Regions from separate parts of the Pseudomonas sp. CLCA07 genome, predicted to be linked through region 2. Evidence: riboswitches for the same ligand, from Rfam matches in the RefSeq annotation. Region 2 holds a riboswitch; the other holds the start of a gene.
The links. Region 2 has a riboswitch for cobalamin ahead of cobW (cobalamin biosynthesis protein CobW). Riboswitches for the same ligand answer to the same signal wherever they lie in the genome.
Positions count from the first base shown of each region.

Region 1: it holds a riboswitch for cobalamin, as region 2 does, so the genes downstream of both, cobO (cob(I)yrinic acid a,c-diamide adenosyltransferase) here and cobW (cobalamin biosynthesis protein CobW) in region 2, are expected to answer to the same signal.

Region 1 is NZ_CM132131.1:1,216,082-1,219,488, reverse strand. It holds gene ACWGZX_RS05590 (PQQ-dependent sugar dehydrogenase) at 1-417, opposite strand, end outside; gene ACWGZX_RS05585 (hypothetical protein) at 485-1,069, opposite strand; cobalamin riboswitch at 1,227-1,458, shown strand; gene cobO (cob(I)yrinic acid a,c-diamide adenosyltransferase) at 1,541-2,152, shown strand; gene ACWGZX_RS05575 (cobyrinate a,c-diamide synthase) at 2,149-3,407, shown strand, end outside.
Region 2 is NZ_CM132131.1:81,273-84,679, forward strand. It holds gene cobN (cobaltochelatase subunit CobN) at 1-648, opposite strand, end outside; gene cobW (cobalamin biosynthesis protein CobW) at 652-1,719, opposite strand; cobalamin riboswitch at 1,822-2,034, opposite strand; cobalamin riboswitch at 2,249-2,476, shown strand; gene ACWGZX_RS00455 (CbtB domain-containing protein) at 2,597-2,800, shown strand; gene ACWGZX_RS00460 (CbtA family protein) at 2,812-3,407, shown strand, end outside.

The DNA.
Region 1 (3,407 bases), 1.1 Mb from region 2:
GTCGTGGTCCTTGTCACGCAGCAGCGTGATGCGGTTCGGGCTGGGGACTGCAGCACCGGCGCGGCCCATGGCTTTGCCCATGACCCAACCACGAATGCCTTTGCGGTCATCGGGTTTGGGCGGCGCGCTGGTTTCGGCCACCAGCACGTCACCGTTGGGCAGCACGTAGAGCCAGCGCGGGTGATCGAGGCCTTCAGCAAAGGCGGCCACTTGGGTCCCGGCGGCAGCTGTGGGTTTGACGCCGTCTGGCCAGCCGACCGCCTGAGCGACGTTCACCGTCGGGATCAGGGTTTTATTCGGTTCGGGTAGCTTGGGTGACGGGCCGGTGCCGTCGGAGACTTGCAGGCGGGAGGTTTCACCACAGGCGGCAAGCCCTCCGGCGAGCACGATGACGAGAACAATCGGGGACTTGCGCATGCTGGTCTTCCCTATGAATGCAGTGTCTTATTCATAGAGAAGATAAACGCAGCGATGGTTCAACCGGTCAGCCGCGAGCTTCCTTGAACAAGACGGCGATGCCCGGGTGATAGTTACCGGCTTCGTTACGCAACTTGCGGTAGGCGTAGGGGAAATACCAGGCCACCGTGCAGCAATGTTCCTTTTGCAGGTCGTCGACCATGTCCTGAAGTTCTTCCGGGGTGGCGCTCTGCTGGGCTTTTTGCGGGGCAACGAACAAACAGCCGAGTTTCAGGTCGCTGGCGTAGCTGATGCGTTTGGCGTCGCTGGTGATGTCCTGCAACGCCTGCGTCAGGTTCAGGCTGTTGACCTTGGGCCAGCGTTGAGTGGCCTGAAGATAGGCACGCTGTTCGGCGGTCGCGATAAACAGATCGGCGCGGGCGTTGCGTTCGCCCTCTTCGATTTGTTTGCGCGTCGGTGTGTTTTGCAGTGTGACCATTTCCGCCATCCACGCAGCGGTAGAGAGCAAGCCAAGGTTGGCCTTTTCGTCATGCCAGTAAGGCGCTTCGTTATCGCCGCGAGTCGTGTTGTAGCGGTCGATACAGTCAAACCAGCGTTCCAGCACCGGCCGCAGGAATTCCAGCTTCGGATTGCTGATGATCATGCCTTGCATGTTACTCACCCTTGTAATTGTGTTGTTGTTGGGTTGTGGCTCTTTGATATCACTGCTGGCCGTGTGCTGCAAGATTGGCGTCAGTAAATTGGCCGGCGGCAGTATATCGCTCGCTGCGGCTTTGTCTTCATTTGACGCTCCACCCCCAACCCTCTAACCTTCGCGGCTTGATTCAGGTGCTCTGTGGCAGTGGCCGACAGAGTGAAACAGGGAAGCCGGTGAGTGACTATCGTCAAACGACGAATCCTCACGATCCCGGCGCTGCCCCCGCAACGGTAAATGAGTGAAAGCTGCGTCTTGAGCCACTGTGTCGAGTGACATGGGAAGGCGCGCAGTCCGGCATAACGCCGCTCATGAGCCCGGAGACCGGCCTGATTCATCCAGTGGCATCACGGTGGGCGATGCCAGGCTTCTTGCCGTCTATTCTTGTGCCTGCCCGCCGTTATCCAGCCTCAACGGAGAGCTCCCCCCATGACCGATACCCCTGATCGTGACGAACGTCATTTGGCGCGCATGCAGCGCAAAAAAGCCGTGATTGACGAACGCATCGCCAATTCCCCGAACGAGTGCGGCTTGCTGCTGGTGCTGACCGGTAACGGTAAAGGCAAAAGCAGTTCGGCATTCGGCATGCTCGCCCGATCCATGGGCCACGGCATGCAATGCGGTGTGGTGCAGTTCATCAAGGGCCGCAACAGCACCGGCGAAGAACTGTTCTTCCGCCGCTTCCCGGAGCAAGTGCGTTTCCATGTCATGGGCGAGGGCTTTACCTGGGAAACCCAGGACCGCCAGCGTGACATTGCCGCCGCCGAAGCCGCCTGGGCAGTGTCCCGTGAATTGCTCAGCGATCCGTCCATCGGTCTGGTGGTGCTGGATGAGTTGAACATCGCCCTCAAGCACGGCTACCTCGACCTCGATCAGGTGCTCAGCGATTTGCAGGCCCGCCCGCCCATGCAGCATGTGGTGGTGACCGGTCGAGGTGCCAAGCCGGAAATGATTGAACTGGCCGACACCGTCACCGACATGGGCGTGATCAAACACGCGTTCCAGGCCGGGATCAAAGCGCAAAAAGGCGTCGAGCTGTGAATCAACCACGTCATTGCCCGGCGGTACTGATTGCCGCGCCGGCCTCCGGTCAGGGCAAGACCACCGTCACCGCCGCCCTGGCCCGTTTGCATCGCAATCAGGGGCGCAAGGTGCGCGTGTTCAAATGCGGCCCGGACTTTCTCGACCCGATGATTCTCGAGCGCGCCAGCGGTGCGCCGGTGTATCAACTGGATATGTGGATGGTCGGCGAACAGGAAAGTCGTCGACTGTTGTGGGAAGCGGCCGGTGACGCGGACTTGATCCTCATCGAAGGTGTCATGGGGCTGTTCGACGGTACGCCGTCCAGCGCCGACCTGGCGCGGCACTTTGGTGTGCCGGTGCTTGCTGTAATCGACGGCACTGCCATGGCGCAGACCTTTGGTGCGTTGGCGTTGGGCTTGGCGAAGTATCAGCCGGACTTGCCGTTTGCCGGCGTGTTGGCCAATCGGGTTGGCACCTTGCGTCACGCGCAATTGCTCGAAGGCAGCCTGACCGAAGGTTTGCGCTGGTACGGCGCTTTGTCGCGGGAAACCGGGATCGAATTGCCTAGTCGGCATTTAGGTCTGGTCCAGGCCAGTGAGCTGAATGATCTCGATCTGCGCCTCGATGCGGCGGCCAATGCGTTGGCCAGCAGTTGCGAAGTGGCATTGCCGCCGGCGGTCGAATTTGCAGCTCCGGATGTGATCGCGGTCGAACCGTTGCTCGCGGGTGTGCGAATTGCTGTGGCCCGTGATGAAGCGTTCGCGTTCACCTACGGCGCGAGTCTGGATTTGCTGCGAGCCATGGGTGCCGAGCTATCGTTCTTCTCGCCGATCCGCGACAGCGAAATACCGGAGGCTGACAGCCTTTATCTGCCCGGCGGTTATCCGGAATTGCACCATGTGGCGCTGTCACAAAACATCTCGATGCTTAATGCGATTCGCGCGCACCATGCAGCGGGTAAACCGCTGTTGGCCGAGTGTGGCGGCATGTTGTATCTGCTCGACTCGTTGACTGATGTCGAAGGCACTCGCGCCGAACTGGTGGGGCTGCTTAACGGCGACGCGGTGATGCAAAAGCGTCTGGCCGCGTTGGCGTTGCAAGCGGTCGAACTGCCGGAAGGTGCGTTGCGCGGGCACACGTATCACCATTCGCTGACCAGTACCGAGCTTGAGCCGATTGCGCGTGGCCTGAGCCCGAATGGCGGGCGGGGTGCGGAGGCGGTTTATCGTGAGGGGCGGATGACAGCTTCTTATGTGCACTTTTATTTTCCGTC
Region 2 (3,407 bases):
GGTATTGGCCGCCTGCAAATGCGAGCGGTAAAACAGCACCGCTGCCACCGGTTGATCGGCCTGCCAGTCGGCTTGCCAATCGCTCAGTGATGCGGGGCTTTTGTGCGGGTGATAAATCGCCGTGCGCGGCAGAACTTGCGGCTCGGCCCAGGCGTAATCGCGGCCCAACCAGCGAGTGGCCAGACAACGGAAAAAATCCAGAGCATTGCCCATGCCGCCCTGACGCAAAAACTGCCAGAGCCGGTCACGATCGCAGGCCTCCACGGTGCTGAGGTCGCTGAGTTCCGGGTCCGGACGATCATCGCCCGGCACCAGAATCAGCTGCACGCCCCGTTCGGACAATTGCACCAACCGCTCGACGCCATACCGCCAATAGGCGATGCCGCCGTGCAGTGAGATCAGAATCACCTTGGCGTGACGCAACACTTCATCGACATACAGATCGACCGAGGCGTGATTCTGCACTTGCATCGGGTTGGCGAGGCGCACGCTGGGATAGTCGTCGGGCAGTTGCTGCGCGGCTTCCGCGAGCAGCGCCAGGCTGGAATCGCCACTGCACAGAATCACCAGCTCGGCGGGGGTTTGTCCAAGGTCGGCAATGTTGTCATCCGACACGAAACCGCCGGGCTGGGTCCTGAGCAGGTGCATGGCTTAAACGCTGAGCGCGGCGCGCAATTGCGCTTCGAGTTGAGCGGCGTCCAGATCCTGGCCGATCAACACCAGGCGAGTGGTGCGCGCTTCATCGGCGCCCCACTGACGGTCGAAATGCTTGTCGAATCGCGTGCCCACGCCCTGAATCAGCAAGCGCATCGGCTTGTTCGGGATCGCGGCGAAGCCTTTGACGCGCAGGATGCCATGCTGGACCACCAGTTGGGTCAGCGCATCCAGCAGCAGGCTTTCGTCGGCTTGCGGCAGTTCGAGGGAGATCGAGTCGAAAGCATCGTGATCGTGGTCGTCATGGTCATCACCGTCGTGGTGATGATCGTGATGGCTGTGACGGCTGTCGATGTGTTCTTCGGAGCCGGCACCGAGGCCGATCAAAACATCCAGTGGCAGACGGCCGCTGCTGGCTTCGATGATTTTTACCGCTGGCGGCAGTTCTTCGGCAACTTCGAGGCGCACGCGGGCCAGGTCTTCAGGGCTGATCAAGTCGGCCTTGTTGAGAATCACCAGGTCGGCGCTGGCCAGTTGGTCGGCGAACAGTTCGTGCAGCGGCGATTCGTGGTCCAGGTTCGGATCGAGTTTGCGCTGGGCGTCGACCTGATCCGGGAATGCGGCAAAGGTACCGGCGGCGACGGCCGGGCTGTCGACCACGGTGATGACTGCGTCGACGGTGCAAGCGCTGCGGATTTCCGGCCATTGGAAGGCTTGAACCAGCGGCTTGGGCAGGGCCAGGCCCGAGGTTTCGATGAGGATATGGTCGAGGTCACCGCGACGGGCCACCAGTTCGCGCATCACCGGGAAGAATTCTTCCTGAACGGTGCAGCACAGGCAGCCGTTGGCCAATTCATAAACGCGGCCGTTGGCTTCTTCTTCGGTGCAGCCGATGGAGCACTGCTTGAGGATTTCGCCGTCGATGCCCAACTCGCCAAACTCGTTGACGATCACCGCAATGCGACGGCCCTGAGCGTTGTCGAGCATGTGCCGCAGCAAGGTGGTTTTGCCCGAACCGAGGAAGCCGGTAACGATAGTGACGGGGAGTTTGGCCAGTGTTTTCATCGGATGCCCTTTGGCAAGGTGGCGGGCAAACGGGACGACAACCGGCAACGCGCACGCGCATGCCTGAAGAGTTCGCCACCGGATCACCCCGCCCGGTTGAAAGTGAGAATCTGTGTCGAGGCAGGTCTCCTGGCTGACGGCTGGCCAGTCGTTTGACTGGCGGTTGCTGCGCCTTCCCGCTCGCGCCATGGCTGGCGCATGCAGTGGCATGGCAGAAACTGAACCGTTCACAGTTGCGGGGGCAGCCGCGGCATTGACCGCGTTCCCTTCTTAGCTTCGGCTAAACGCCGAAGAACCTCGAAAGCGCAAGGCTACGCATCGCGCAGGGGTGGGTCAATGTTCATCAGTTGTTTGCGATCACTGTGGCGAGGGGGCTTGCCCCCGTTGGGTTGCGAAGCGACCCCCTGTTTTCTCCAGGCAAAACCTGCTCACTGGTTTTGCGACGGCTGCGCCGCCGAACGGGGGCAAGCCCCCTCGCCACAGAGTTGCGAACCCTTGCCAATTGACGCGTATCCCCCGCCCATGCTTTCCTACGCACTTTGTTACGGGTGCCCTTCACAGGGTGAAACGGGAAACCGGTGAATCATGTGCTTTACTCAAAGCCATGTCAGTCCGGTGCTGCCCCCGCAACGGTAAGCGAGCGAAGCATCAAATCCACTGTGCCAGCAGTTCGGCATGGGAAGGTGATGCTTGCAGGTCAAGGCGAAAGCCTGCGCCCCTCGTGAGCCCGGAGACCGGCCCGCAACACAAAGTGACCCCTATGGTCACTGAACAACAAACCCGCGGTGGGCGGGCGCTGTTTGAACGTCTGCGTGCCCGACTCGCAGGGGTTTTCCATGCGCTCTATTCACCCGCTGACAGACCAGAGGGATGCGCCATGTCGATTATCAGCAGTACCGGCAGCAACACGGACAAGAGCACCGCCAGCACCACCACAACCCTGACTCAACGCCTGACCGCCGCCGTATGTGCGTCGATCCTCGGCGCATGCCTTGTGTATTTCGCCGGTTTCTCGCACATCGAAGCGGTGCACAACGCCGCGCACGATACCCGTCACAGCTCAGCTTTCCCGTGCCATTGAGACCTGCCCAAATGATTAAGCGTATTGCGCAAACCGCAGGTTTCACTGGGTTGCTGGCCGCCCTGTTGCTGACGCTGCTGCAAAGCTTCTGGGTCGCACCGTTGATTCTTCAGGCGGAATCCTACGAAAAAACCGAGCCGGCGCTGGTTCAACCCCATGAACACGCCGATGGCGCCATGGCCGGCCATACCCACGACGCCGAGGCCTGGGAGCCGGAAGATGGCTGGCAGCGCGTGCTGTCGACTACCGGCGGCAACCTGGTGGTGGCCGTCGGTTTTGCCCTGATGCTTGCCGGCCTGTACACCTTGCGCGCACCGACCAAAACGTCTCAGGGCCTGCTCTGGGGTCTGGCCGGTTATGCGACCTTCGTACTGGCGCCGACCCTTGGCCTGCCACCGGAACTGCCGGGCACTGCGGCAGCAGATCTGGCTCAACGGCAAATGTGGTGGATCGGCACCGCCGCCTCCACCGCTGTCGGGATCGCATTGATCGTGTTCAGCCGGCACTGGCTGATGAAAGTGCTGGGCGTGGCGATTCTGGCCACTCCGCATATCATCGGCGCACCTCAGCCGGAAGTGCATTCGATGCTCGCGCCGGAAGCGCTGGA